DNA from 4 places in the Paenibacillus tritici genome. Region 1 is predicted to be linked to each of the others. Evidence: riboswitches for the same ligand, from Rfam matches in the RefSeq annotation. Region 1 holds a riboswitch; each other region holds the start of a gene.
The links. A riboswitch is a leader RNA that binds a small molecule or an ion and turns the genes downstream of it on or off. The one in region 1 is predicted to bind cyclic di-GMP.
Positions count from the first base shown of each region.

Region 2: it holds a riboswitch for cyclic di-GMP, as region 1 does, so the genes downstream of both, KDC22_RS02460 (choice-of-anchor A family protein) here and KDC22_RS04900 (PA14 domain-containing protein) in region 1, are expected to answer to the same signal.
Region 3: it holds a riboswitch for cyclic di-GMP, as region 1 does, so the genes downstream of both, KDC22_RS02015 (anti-repressor SinI family protein) here and KDC22_RS04900 (PA14 domain-containing protein) in region 1, are expected to answer to the same signal.
Region 4: it holds a riboswitch for cyclic di-GMP, as region 1 does, so the genes downstream of both, KDC22_RS31475 (flagellar assembly protein A) here and KDC22_RS04900 (PA14 domain-containing protein) in region 1, are expected to answer to the same signal.

Region 1 covers NZ_CP073365.1:1,162,150-1,165,636, reverse strand. Annotated here, with positions in the region: gene KDC22_RS04900 (PA14 domain-containing protein) at 1-1,701, opposite strand, end outside; cyclic di-GMP riboswitch class I at 1,716-1,796, opposite strand; gene KDC22_RS04895 (sugar phosphate nucleotidyltransferase) at 1,934-3,307, opposite strand.
Region 2 covers NZ_CP073365.1:555,016-558,502, reverse strand. Annotated here, with positions in the region: gene KDC22_RS02460 (choice-of-anchor A family protein) at 1-1,630, opposite strand, end outside; cyclic di-GMP riboswitch class I at 1,719-1,811, opposite strand; gene KDC22_RS02455 (YhjD family protein) at 2,526-2,894, shown strand; gene KDC22_RS02450 (ASCH domain-containing protein) at 3,263-3,487, opposite strand, start outside.
Region 3 covers NZ_CP073365.1:447,236-450,722, reverse strand. Annotated here, with positions in the region: gene KDC22_RS02030 (TasA family protein) at 1-557, shown strand, start outside; gene KDC22_RS02025 (TasA family protein) at 619-1,209, shown strand; gene KDC22_RS02020 (helix-turn-helix domain-containing protein) at 1,470-1,802, shown strand; gene KDC22_RS02015 (anti-repressor SinI family protein) at 1,915-2,064, opposite strand; cyclic di-GMP riboswitch class I at 2,093-2,177, opposite strand; gene KDC22_RS02010 (2-oxoglutarate dehydrogenase E1 component) at 2,651-3,487, shown strand, end outside.
Region 4 covers NZ_CP073365.1:7,322,407-7,325,893, reverse strand. Annotated here, with positions in the region: gene KDC22_RS31475 (flagellar assembly protein A) at 1-1,040, opposite strand, end outside; cyclic di-GMP riboswitch class I at 1,087-1,179, opposite strand; gene biuH (biuret amidohydrolase) at 1,774-2,457, shown strand; gene KDC22_RS31465 (ABC transporter substrate-binding protein) at 2,492-3,487, shown strand, end outside.

The DNA of each region.
Region 1 (3,487 bases):
AGATGGAGCAGGTATGGAGGTATTGCTTGTTTTTATAAATAATGCACTGGCCGGAACGGTAGCCTTCACCTGACTCGGGCTCTGCCACATCAGATGGACATTCGCATCGCCAGCGTTCTCATAATATTCCAGCTTGATATCGTACTGTTGCCCGGCAGTAAGGGCTATGCTTCCGGTACGGACTGTCCCGCTCTGCTTGACCCAGCTGTCAATGACTGCTGTGCCGTTCACATATAAGCGGATACCGTCATCCGAGGTAGTGTAGAACTGATAGGTTTCGCTGTAAGCAGGCTTAATCTGGCCGGTCCAGCGGATCGAAAAGGCATCTGTACCCAGCGCAGCAGCCGGAGTTCCCTGGCGCCAGTTGAAGCTGACCACATTATCACCGCGCACCATCACTGGCGTGCCTGAGAGGGTCATATTCTTGAAATATTCTCCCGTCAGACCGTTCTGGAGGGGCGGCTGTTCCGTATCACTGGGAACGGGGACTGGCTTCGGTACCGGAGGGACTGTTGGTGCTGCTAACGTTGGTACAGGCGTTGGCGTTGCTGTTGGTACTGGCGTAGGTGTTGCTGTTGGTACTGGCGTAGGCGTTGCTGTTGGTACAGGTGTAGGCGTTGCTGTTGGCGATAGTGTCGGTCTTGCCACAGGTCCTGCCCAGGCTTTATATTGGTCACGAGTCAGGGTATAGCTGTCATTCATGAAATTCTTGATTGTCGCCGTGCTGTTGTTCTCATAGAGCATCTTGCCCCAGTTCATCATAAACACATAATTCTGCTGGGTAAGCTTCAGCTTGGATATACTTGGCATTTCACCGTTCTCCCCGATGCCAATCGGTTTACCGGCAGCCAGGCTGGACAGTTCATCATGATATTTATTCGAGTAGTCATTATTGTATATATCTGCTGCCAGCACATCCACTTTGTCCGCACCCGGATAGGTCCGTTCGTAAGGGTCTGAGTTGGAATTGGGCGCATTCGGGTTCCACACCCACAGCAAATTATTTAATTGATGAACGTTAACGAAACGGTCATACATTATATTCCACAGTGCAACAAAATTGTTCTTCTTCCCCCACCAGAACCAGCCGCCGTTCATCTCATGGTAAGGTCTCCATAGAATCGGAACACCTGCATCCCGCAGGCTTTTCAGGGAAACGGCCACTTTATCGAGATCCGCAATCAGCGCTTTATACTCAGTCGTGCCGGGGGTTACGTATTTGTCGAATTGCGCCTGGGTGATTGGCTTCTGCACATTGGACCATTCATATCTGGTGCCCGGAAGGCTCTGGTGAAACGTCATAGCGACAATCCCGCCCGCTCTGGACCAGTTCGTCGCACTCCAGACGATATTCTTGCGCTGCTTGGCAACTCCGCTCTCCGTCTGTCCGCCAATCGCTCCAAGCTCATAACCATGCAGTGCTGCGTAATGTCCGCTTGTTCCCTTCAGCTTGTTGCTTAGCTCATCCGGGCTCTCGAAATAATCATGCTGCCCTGTGATAATTCCATTTCCCGAGATCTCATAGAGATCGTTCAGCAGCTTGACAGCCTGGGCTGAAGCATTGGGATTCACAGGTGCTCCGGAAGCAGATGCAGCCTTGACCGATGACGGGGCTATTCCGAGTCCTACAGGTACAGCAGACAATAATACGGCCAGCGACAACACAGTGCAGAGCAAACGAGACTTACGGTAAGTTTTCACAATATTCTCTTCCTTTCGGTAGCCAGGCTGCCACTCTTGCGAAGGCCCTATAGCTTTGCGTCCCTATCTTTCGATTAGGTTTGCCTTTGTCGTTTTGGAAGGATCAATCCCTCTTACCGTAAGTATCGTCAGTATGCAAATTTAATGTATAGTATTGGCGAAATTTATCCAAAAAATAGTTCTCAGTACCTGATTTGAAATTGTAACAATTGGTTAAATGGATAAGTTGGACCTACGAAATGAACTGATGTAGATCTATATCCTCCCAGTCCAGAGTAATACGAATGTTATCCTCTTCTACCAGCTCAGAGCCGGTCTGCACCTCAATAAATTCCACATCTGTAAGCGCCAGAATCGCGTGCTTGGTCCCTTCTGGTATCCTTACCACATCTCCTGCCTTCACGTTGTGCATCTTCTCGTTAATCACAATGCTTGCTTCCCCGCTGACAAAAGTCCAGATTTCACAGCGCTTGTGATGCAGCTGGTAACTGATGTTTTTGCCCTCGTTGATGAAGATCCGCTTGGTCAGCACCTCATTGCCTTCATCATATTTCACATAATCAATCACCTTGTAGTGGCCCCAGCGGCGCTCTTCGTACATCGGTCTTTGTTCAAAAGACTTCAGCACTTCCTTGATCCGCGGACTCTCTGCCTTATGCGTCACCAGAATGCCGTCCGGGCTGGCGGCAATAATCAGATCCTTCGCCCCGATCACCGTGATCGGAATATCCAGCTCGTTAATGAGGCAGGTGCCCTCGGAGTCAGCGGTCACGAACCCTTTGCCGACATGGTTGCTGGTCATTTCCTCTGTTAAGGTGTTCCAGGTCCCCAGGTCCTTCCAGAATCCGGCATAGGGCTGGACCACGATATTATCCTCTTTCTCCACCACTTCGTAATCAAAGCTGATAGAGGAGAGCAGCTTATACTGCTTCTGCAGCTCCTCGTAATTCAGCGGCAGCCCTTTGCGCTGCAGGATATCGAGCAGGTAGCCCAGACGGAAAGCGAATACCCCGCAGTTCCAGAGGGCATTCCGGCTGATCAGCTCCTCGGCCTGCTTGCGGTCCGGCTTCTCCTGGAAGTGGCTCACCTGCAGGTAACCGCTCGCCCCTGCCTCTGCGCTCGTTGGAATGATATAGCCGTATTTCTCCGAAGCATGTTCTGGAACTACGCCCATCAGCGCCAGATTCGCTCCGCTCACCAGCATGGTGTTCTCCAGCTGTAATACCGTTTCGAAGAAGGAGGATTCCACATAAGGGTCCACCGGCAGGATCGCTACAGTCTCGCTTGGGGAGACTCCGGCAATGGAATACAGGTAGGCTGCCGTCAGCGCAATAGCGGGGAAGGTATCCCGCCGCTCCGGCTCTACGATTATCGGCACCTCGCTGCCGAGCTGGCTCTGAATCATCTCCACCTGGCTGCGGCCGGTCGCAAGGTAAGACGACTCCGCCATTCCTGTCTCCTGCAGTTGTCTCCATACGCGTTGTACCATGGATTCCGGTTCACCTGCCGGGCTTTCCAGTACCTTCAGAAATTGCTTCGAACGTGAATCATTGGACAACGGCCAGAGCCGTTTACCAGAACCGCCTGATAGAAGTACCAGTTTCATATGTGAACCCTCCATATCGTATTGTTATTGGGTATTTCTTGTTGCGGAGCTGTGAGTTAAAATCCCGCCTGTTATGAGGGTCGCTGCAAGGAATTTTGGGCTTACGGCCGCTGTTGTCTCCAGATGTTGTTGATTATATTGCTTGCAGCAGATAACATCCGGAGACAAGGGCGGACGCTA
Region 2 (3,487 bases), 610 kb from region 1:
CTGCCGTCGGCGTCGGTGTCGGCGCTTCCGTTGGTGTCGGTGTTGGCTCTACCGTCGGTGTTGGTGTCGGCTCGGCAGTCGGTGTTGGCGTTGGTGCTGCCGTCGGCGTCGGTGTTGGTACTGCCGTTGGTGTCGGTGTTGACACTGCCGTCGGCGTCGGTGTTGGTACTGCCGTTGGTGTCGGTGTTGACACTGCCGTCGGCGTCGGTGTTGGTACTGCCGTTGGTGTCGGTGTTGACACTGCCGTCGGCGTCGGTGTTGGTACTGCCGTTGGCGTTGGCTTCACTGTCGGTGTTGGCGTTGGCTTCACCGTCGGTGTTGGCGTTGGCTTCACCGTCGGCGTTGGCGTCGGTTTCACTGTCGGTGTTGGCGTCGGCTTCACCGTCGGCGTTGGCGTCGGCTTCACTGTCGGTGTTGGCGTTGGCTTCACTGTCGGTGTTGGCGTCGGCTTCACCGTCGGCGTCGGCTTCACTGTTGGTGTCGGCGTCGGCTTCACCGTAGGCGTTGGCGTTGGCTTCACCGTCGGTATTGGCGTCGGGGTGCACTTAGGTGTCGGTGACGGTTTTACTGTCGGCGTAGGCTTCACTGTTGGTGTCGGTGTTACCGTCGGCGTAGGCTTCACTGTTGGTGTCGGTGTTACCGTCGGCGTAGGTTTCACTGTTGGTGTCGGTGTTACCGTCGGTGTTGGCTTCACTGTCGGTGTCGGTGTTACCGTCGGTGTTGGGCTAGGCGTTGGCGTTACTGTCGGCGTTGGACTCGGCGGCGGTCCCTCTCCCTCGTACATTCCAAGGTGCAGCTCTACTCCGCCGCTAAAAGATTGTGCAATTAGAGTCCCGTACAGCTCCGCTCCGGAATAATGGACATCCGCGTTAGGAGCGAGTATCGTCCCAAAAAAGGATGTATACGCGATATCCACCTTTGTCGCTTCGTAGAAATTGAATAATACCTGGCTTGCTCTGCCGTTATTCATTGCAAAGCTTGGCACATTGACTGTAGATCCGCTTATATTAATAATCAATGTGGCATTCCCGGCAATGTTAAATTGAATATGATTTGTAGTTGCCAGCGTGGCAGCATCCAGATGAACCACATTGAAGCGGTCCGGTGCATTGATGGTAAGTCCTCCGTAATGATTATTACCAACCTCATTGGTACTGGACAATGCCCCGTATTCTGCGGAACGCGAGATCAGATACTGCCTCTCTGCTGCAAAATCAATCGGGCTGCCCTGCTTCTTCGTGCCCTTGATGTTAACGCTAGGCTCATTGGCTGAAATGCTGTCCCCATAGACCACGTTTCCGTAGATTTCTCCGCTGCCCGAATGTGTAAATTTCCTGCCGGCGACGAGAACATCCGTAGGTGTTGAATTCCTGTATGCCCTGGCCACTCCGTACCCACCGGAGAGAGTAATATCCCCCGCTGCTGCCAGGCGGCCTTCAATCTGATCATTACCTTGTGCGAAATCTCCGAATAGAAAAGCATTAAAATTGCCTGCAACTCCCAAAACCGCTGTAGGGTTATAAGGCACACCCGAAGCTGCCCTTACCTCCGTCCCCCAAGAAAAGGCGCTAGATAAGGTCATGATGCCCGCCAGAAAGACAGCGGCTGTTCTCCGCACTCTAGTTCTCAATAGTCCACACCTCCTATTTAACTATTAACTATTCTATGAATCTGCCGCATAACTATAACAAAAAAAGACCGCCAAGAAGGGTTAGCTTCACGGCGGCCGGACGACCTTAGCCTCAACTTAAGGGGCGGTAGATTCCTGACTTTGCGTCCCGCTCTTTCGAAACGGTTTGCGTTTGTACATGATTTCGATATGAAATTGATAGTTGCTTATGTATTATCGTTGTTGAGTCTATGACATTTGTTACTTTTGTACTAATTTCAGTTTATCCGGTCTCCAGTCCTATTGTCAATCCTTTTCCAATATATTTTTAGCTACTCCCTCGAAAATAATTCTCTCCAACCCCTTGTCCCCCAAGGGCTAAGGCCTCACTACCCTTTTCTGCGCCTGCCGAAAAAATCCAAGAAATCAGACCCTAACCGCAGTACTTGTAGCTTATCCTCTATAATTATATTAATTTTTATTATTAAAATTTGATACATATGTCCTATTTATCATTCTATTTGTATATATAATTACAGTCTATTCCTTTCGGTATGTAATATTACCTATTTATGGATTACTATAAACCCAAAAAACAGGTGTCACCCAATTATGGACAACACCCGTTTAAGCAACCCCCAGCAGTTGAACCCAGCCAATGATCGACACCCATAGAGGAACACTTAGAATGAACCCGAATACCAAACCGCGGCGGAGACTTCCTTCATGACTCATTGCCATTCTCCTTTGAACTGATTTTTTAATCTTTATTATTTCAATTTTAATATAAAATAATTCTTTATATTTTATTGTGAATTATGTCACATAGTTAGCCTGAGTTTATAAATTTCGTTGATTATTCTTTGCACTTTGAGTTACAATGCGAATATATGTTCTTGCCAAGGGGTTGAGAGGGATGCAGAGAGCAGAGAGCCAGGACAACCTGCTGGTCAAATCCTATATTTTGCTGCCGCTTATTATATCCGCCTTTGAACGCGATGCTTCCGTGATGTCATCCGAGCTGCGCACGCCCGCGCCTTATCTGGAGGTGATTCAGAGTGCCGTCCATGCCGCAACTGCCGATCTGCGGGAGGTCCGTGCCGGGATGCGGGCCCGTGGTCTGAGGGTCTATGAACAGCAGCGGCTGGAGATTGGGGTGGAAGCCAAATTCGTCTGCAGGGGTTATCATGAGCGGATGCTGCTGCTGGATGATGTGATTGCCGCCCAAGCCACCCTGCATATGCGCAGCTACCTGGGGATGGAGAAGAGGATTGCAATTTGGTAGCCAAAGAAGTCCTGCCGCAAGCGGCAGGACTTTTGAATCGAGCGAACCCCGGATGCCAATTACATTAACACCGTCCAGTACCCTAACGTACCACAAATAACCGCAAAAGCTACAGGATACAGAATCCTACGACTTACCTGATCCTTAAACACAATAAACAAACAAAGCATACAAAGCCATGCAATAAGAAGGCTACCCATCTATTATGCATACGCTCCTTCCCGGCATTTCTGCTCCGGCTTCAGCGGCTTACCGCCACAGAGCCCGCTATCCTTATATATAGGAAGATTTCCCGCCGAATATCCCAATTATACCAGCTAACCACGGATTTTGATGAAAATTATTATTCCCTGTGACACGGGGCGGAGTCAATCCTCCTCTTCAAGAACAGGATACTCCCAGAACCCTAAGCGTCCTTTGGCAGGTATAGGATGTACCAGCGGAACAACCTCCTCCAGCTTCCAGGCGAACCTGCCTTCTGTATAATTGCCGAATATATATTCATTTCCGCCCGGCCAGCCCTGCTGTACCTGCTGAAGCGTAACCTCACAGCAATCCGCAAGACGGCTGGTCGCCACAATTCTTCCAACCGG
Region 3 (3,487 bases), 710 kb from region 1:
CAGCCTTAGGATTAACCCTGGTCGGCGGGGGTACCTTCGCTTACTTCAGCAGCACATCCACCACCTCAGCTTCTTTTAACAACGGAACTTTATCACTGAAATCAGACCCCTCCGTCATTGTTAATCTCAGCAACCTCAAGCCGGGAGACTCCATTCTAAGAGATTTCAAATTGAAAAATGACGGGACGCTCAATATTCCCAAGGTGATCCTGCGCACCTCCTCTCTTATTACAGATGCCCAGGGAGACAACGGCTCGCATAATTTCAAGGATGATATTATTGTGACCTTCCTCGTCAACAAGGATAAAAAAGAATCGCCGCTTCTAGTCATCTCCCTGGCTGATCTGGAGAATCAGAGTCCCGATCTGGTAGCCCGGGGAATTGTCGGTGCTATCCTGGGCGGTGAGAAGTCCGGCATTAAGGCGGGCACCTCGGATAACCTGACCATCCAATTCGCCTTCAAGGAAACCCTGCAGCCGCAGAACTACTATCAGGGCGATACGCTGGCCTTGACCTTGAATTTCGAAGCTAACCAGGAAGCAGGCTCCCTGAAGTAAGACACAGCCAGTGAATTCCTAATGACCAATATCAATAATATAACCGAGGAGGAAATGAATAATGGGTATCAAAAAAACGTTGGGTCTTGGCGTAGCATCGGCAGCACTGGGGTTGTCTTTAATCGGAGGGGGGACCTTCGCTTACTTCAGCTCCACTACAACCAGCACGGCAACCTTCGCCGCAGGCACGCTGAAGCTCGGCTCTTCCTTCAATACACCGGTAGCCCTGACGAATCTGAAGCCGGGAGACTACACCGTCCGCACCTTCACCTTATCGAATGACGGCACACTGGATATCAAATTCCTCAAGCTTGCCACCAGTTACACCGTGACCGATTCGCTGGGGGATAACGCCGGACAGGATCTCGGAGACCACTTCAAGGTTAAGCTCCTCAAGGATACTTATACCGGCGGCTCCACCAGCGGATATGTCCTCTCCGAAGTCTCCCTGAAGAATCTGAAGAATATCGCCAGCTACGACCTCGTAGCCATGGGGGCAGTACCCGGGGGCATTGCCGCCGCCCAGTCCAAAACCTTCAAGGTAGCCTTTGAATTCGTGGACAACAGCCAGGATCAGAACATCTTCCAGGGCGACAGCTTATCCCTGAACTGGACATTCGATGCGCTGCAGGGTCTGGGAGAAACCAAGTAACCCGGAGCCTTCTATATCCAAACGGCATATCCTCCCTCATCCGGGCGGGGTATGCCGTTTTGTCGCGCTCCCTTCTCTGTTCAATGACTTTTGTTCGTTTTACAGATTTTTGTTATACTGACAAGTGAAAACGGCTTTGCCGTCCTTCTAAGGGGCGGTACCGTTACAGCGAGAAAGATAAGGATAATGTATAGCGCGAAGCATATAAATTCTTATCTTTTAACAAAAGTACGGAGGGCGTTGTAATCGTGTCAGATACTATGGGAAGCCGCATCCACAGGCTCCGGCTGGAGAAGGGGTATTCTTTGTCCGAGCTTGCGGATAAGGCTGATGTGGCGAAATCATACCTCAGTAATGTGGAACGGAATATCCAATCCAACCCCTCCATTCAATTTATCGAAAAAATTGCCGATGCGCTTCAGGTATCCGTTCACGCATTACTGTATGGCGGACATGCGGAGACTGAAGAACCGGCGCTGGATGGAGAATGGTTCCGGTTGGTACAGGAAGCGATGGCCTCAGGAATAAGCAAACGTGAATTCAAGGAATTTCTCGATTACCAGAAATGGCGTATGGATCAAAAGGACAATTAAAGACGTTGAAGCTGGCGGAGCAGGTCTCCAGCCCTGCCGGGACACAGAAAAGGACACAGCGACCGGTTCGCTGTGCCCTTTTCTGTATGTATCCGTACAATAAGTGACCGTCCTACATCGCCTGGAGCGCCTTCTCGCTGAAAAACCGGCGGATTTCCTCCGCCTGAATACCCGCCTGCTTGGCAGACATCAGCAAGTACACCCATTCTAAATCCAGATCAACTGCCTGCAGCTCGTCATTCCCCTGGTTGGACATATCCAAGAAATCTCCTCCTAGAATTTTCGCGTCCCCAGGCAGTCCGGCCATCATAGTATTTCTACTTTAGATCCGAGACTTTGTGCCCCTGTCTTTCGGCAGGTTTACCCTTTACTGGACCCTTTCCGTGAAAGGATCTGGCAAGAATCGTTGAAAGCGTTCTCCGCAATAACATTATACAAGATCTTATGCGAATAGTGTGTCGTTTTCTGGAATTTTTTTATGTTAAATAGTGAGGAACCTTAGCTGAAATTGCCAGTGGCTTGTATAAATATTTCCATTTCCAAGTTCAAACGATCCATATTAGGTTTAATATACTAGAGGGCACTAGATCCGTTCCGTAATCATAATATAGAAATATAGAAACAATTACCCATTTCCAAAATATACAAACCTCTAAATTATGATTGTTCTGTATGAATACTGTAATGAATCATGCCGTTTTGCGAACGGATTGCACGAAAGTATGAATTGATTACCCCGCTGGAAAGTAGCACAATAAGATGAGAATGAAACCGCAAACATTTGCAGCTCCGCCAAGTGGCACACCTGTATGCCACGCGCTGAGTTTATCCGTTAGGAGGACCTATTCATGGCAGTCAAAGAGCCCTATAACGCAACTGTATGGAACAAATATTACGGCCCCAATCTGGGCTACATCCAAGAGCAGTATGAGCAGTTTGTCAAGGACCCCTCTTCTGTTGAACAACATTACCGCGATCTCTTCACTGTATCCGGCCCCCCTCCTCTGGCTCCAGACGCCGAGAGGGTTCCAGGGCCTGCAGTTTCAGCGGATGCCGACTGGCTCAAGAAGGCTGTCAAGGCCTCGAAGCTGATCGCTAATATTCGTATATATGGCCATATGGCCGCTAACATCGACCCGCTGGAGCGCAGCAGTAATCCGATGGCCAAATGGCTGGAGCTGGAGACTTATGAGCTCACCCGCGAGGATCTGAATGCCCTGCCCGCTTCGCTAATCTGGGATAATGCCCCTGCGGATGTGCATACCGCTATGGATGCTGTCCACAGAATGCGGCAGGCCTACACACAGACCATTGCCTATGAATTCGGGCATGTCCACGATGAGAGTGAGCTGCGCTGGCTCAACAGCCAGGCGGAATCCATGACTTCCCCGGCCCCGCTCAACAATACGGAGCGTAAGGAGCTGCTGAAGCGCCTGGTTCAGGTAGAGCATTTCGAGACCTTCCTGCATAAGACTTTTGTCGGCCAGAAGCGGTTCAGTCTGGAGGGCAATGACGCCCTCGTGCCTATGCTGGACGAGATTGTGCGGGCAGCCGCGCATGACGGCGCGGAGCATATTCTGATGGGCATGGCGCACCGCGGAAGACTCAACGTACTGGCCCATATTCTGGGCAAGCCTTATGATATTATTTTCTCGGAGTTCCATCATTCGCCGAACAAGGAGCTG
Region 4 (3,487 bases), 1.5 Mb from region 1:
GCGCCCGCCATCTCCCTGGTCAGCACACGGACTGCCGGGAAGTCACATCTTCTGACACTGCCGGTGCCTCCGCAGATGCGGGGTCTTCCGGTGTGCATAGCCACAATATCGCCGCATGGAAGAAGCCGGGCGTGATCTCCGGCGGCGACGTAAATATCCTGCGGCGGCGGTGGAGGCAGCACTCTTCCATCAGTGTCGAAGCCGGGGATTCCTTCTTCGGGCGGCAATTTGCGGGCGAACACCTCCCCCTCCAAGGCAAAAGGAGCCCCCGGAAACCGGAGGTACTCCAGGGTATCCCGAGGCTCCTTGGCAGAGCATCCCTGGAGCATCCCGTTGCCCTGCAGCGTATGCTCCGGCAGAAATAATTCCAGCCGGGATGCCTTGCCGGGCAGCGGGGCCCGTCCTTCAGCAATGCAGACAGGAAGGTAGGTGGGGTTCTCCAGTTCCGCGTACAGGGCCGGAATATTCAAGTTGCGCAGAATGAAGCGGTTATCCAGTGAGGCGATAATCTGTTCTATGGTAAGCGTGGACAGCAGCACCGCCGGGTTGGGCTGGGCACGGACTACCGCCTCGAAGGCAGCAGGGCAGTTGACCAGATTCCAGGCGTACTTCTCAGCACGGTATAAAGTGAAGTAGACCTTCAGCTTGTCGGGTGAAACTGTAATCTGATACTGGGGCTTCTCGCAAATCTCCCAGGTAATATAATCTGCCTTGGTCACTTCGGTCGGTTCTGTAACGGTCTTCCAGTTGATCTTCAGTACAACAGGGTGAATAGCAGAGATCCGGGCGGGAGCGCCGCCGGGCAGCGGGGGAGTGATGAATATCTGGTTGTTCTGCACGAGGATGATTCCATTCTTATCTCCATTTGCCCCGTCAGAAGCTCGGCCCTCTACAGAGAATGAATCCAGGAGACCGTTACGTTCAAGCATTAAGGACTCCACAAATTCATATCGGTTTGGTTCGATAAACTGCTGCGGCATGGTCGTTACCTCACTTTTTTTCGTATAATCAATGGCATTCGTACAGAAAAAGAACATCATAAAGCCTGGGAGGGCTTCCCGGTGAGAGCTGGCTTAAGTGGTCTCTATTGGCAGCCTGGCGACCCTAAACGCGACTCTTGGCGTTCTTAGGCCCATGGCTTTGCGTCCTGCCCTTTCGGGAAGTTTGCCTTTAGAAATAGATCAATGATATACACTCTGTATGAGGCGATTTGTTTCTTCTATATATTATAGTTGAAGTCCCTTCTGCTTGGTCGACTGTAATCGACAAAAAGAGTCATCACTAGTTCCTGTGTTGCATTAACTTCTGCAAACAAGCTTAATTCTAGTACTTAAAGAGCTATTTTTCAACTATATTATGCCTATTTATCAAAAATCTTAAAATGTGCAGCCCTATTTCGACAAGTGGAAATAGATTAAATTTCAAGAAAACTGGTTTCCCAGCGTTTACAGCTTATGGGAGAAATTCGTGAATAATTAAATCTTGAATAGCGTGATTTGCGTAGGGCGTCTGAGGCTGTTGTCTTGGGCGGCCTTTTTTGGCGTGGGGCTAAATGGTATTCAAGGGTGGAGGCGGGCCTAATCAGAGGCAATCGTGTAATGTATATGTTATATATGTGATTAAACACAAACAAAATGTATATTAATTCGTAATAAAAACGAAGACACGATAAAAATGTTGTAATATAATCTAACACATAGCAAGACGGATGGTCATTATGTTAATAAACATAACATTAATCAAAGCAGAAAACTCGGGAGGGGAGCATGAACCATGCAAATTTCAGCATCACCATACATTTGGCCCTATGACGGCGCTATGGACCCGGCGAAGACGGCACTGATGATTATCGACATGCAGACGGATTTTTGCGGCACAGGCGGGTACGTGGAAAGAATGGGCTATGACCTCTCTTTAACAGCAAGAGCAATTCAGCCCATCTCGCGGCTGCTGGCACGCATCCGGGAGATTCCAGGGTTCACTGTGATCCATACCCGGGAGGGGCATAAGCCGGATTTGTCCGATCTGCCGGCCAATAAACGTTGGCGCAGCAAGCAAATCGGTGCCGAGATCGGTTCGGAAGGACCGGCGGGACGGATTCTTGTCCGGGGTGAGCGCGGCTGGCAGATCATTGATGAACTGGCACCTGTACCGGGAGAGTACATTGTCGATAAGCCGGGCAAAGGCAGCTTTTATGCTACAGACCTGGATCTGATATTGAAGAATAAAGGGATTACCCACCTGATTCTGACCGGAATCACGACGGATGTCTGCGTACACACAACGATGAGGGAAGCAAATGACCGCGGGTACGAGTGTCTGATCCTGGAGGATTGCACGGGGGCTACGGATGAGGCCAATCACCTGGCGGCGCTGAGTATGGTTCAAATGCAGGGCGGTGTCTTCGGAAGTGTGAGTAATTCACAAGCGGTGCTGAAGGCGCTGGAGCAATATTAATAGTCCAAATAACATCATAAACGGGGGAATCACCATGTGGAACAAGTCCAGATCTAAAGCGCTCATCCTGCTTACTTCACTGATGCTGCTCATCACAGCCTGCGGCAATCATTCAGAGACCGGCAAGGCCGAGGGACAGGGAGCAGGCAGCTCCGGTGAGCTGAAGAAGGTGGTACTCAGGCTGAAGTGGATTCACCAGGCGCAATTCGCCGGATTCTACACCGCAGTTGAAAAAGGCTTCTATAAGGAAGCGGGGCTGGATGTGGAGATTCGGCCGGGGGGCGCGGATTTCCCTGCGGTGCAGATGGTGGCTTCGGGCAGTGAGGAATTCGGGGTAACCGGTGCCGACCAGATTGTCATCGCCAGAGAGAAGGGCGTCCCGGTCAAAGCGTTGTCCGCGATATACCGCAAAACCCCGTTCGTCATGTTCGCACTTAAAGAATCGGGCATTAAGACGATGGAGGATCTGGTCGGCCAGAAGGTAGGCATCAAGCTGGGCGGCAACGAAGAGCTGACCTTCCGTGCCATGGAGAAAAGCGCGGGCATCGACACTTCGCAAATTGAAGAGATGCCGATCAAATATGACCTCAGTCCGTTATTAACCGGTCAAGTGAAGGCCTGGCCCGGATATGTAATTAATGAAGTGCTGGCGGTGCAGGAGCAGGGCAAGGAGGTCAATATTATTGACCCGAACGACTATGGCATCAATTTCTATGCTGACACCCTCTTCACCACCGAGTCTGTGATCAAAAAAGACCCGGACATGGTCCGCAGCTTCGTGCAGGCCTCCATGAAGGGTTGGGATTATGCGCTGGATCACCCTGAGGAAGCGGCGAAATTCGGCCTGAAATACGGAGAAAAGCTTGATCTGAAGCATGAGGTCAGCATGATGAAGGCCAGTATCCCTCTGCTTCTGCCGGAGAAGCTTCCGCTGGGCTCGATGGAAGAGACGGCCTGGGAGACATTGCAGCAGAATCTGATCGACCTGGGCTTTGTGAAAAAGGGACAGGATCTGGACTCATTGTTCACC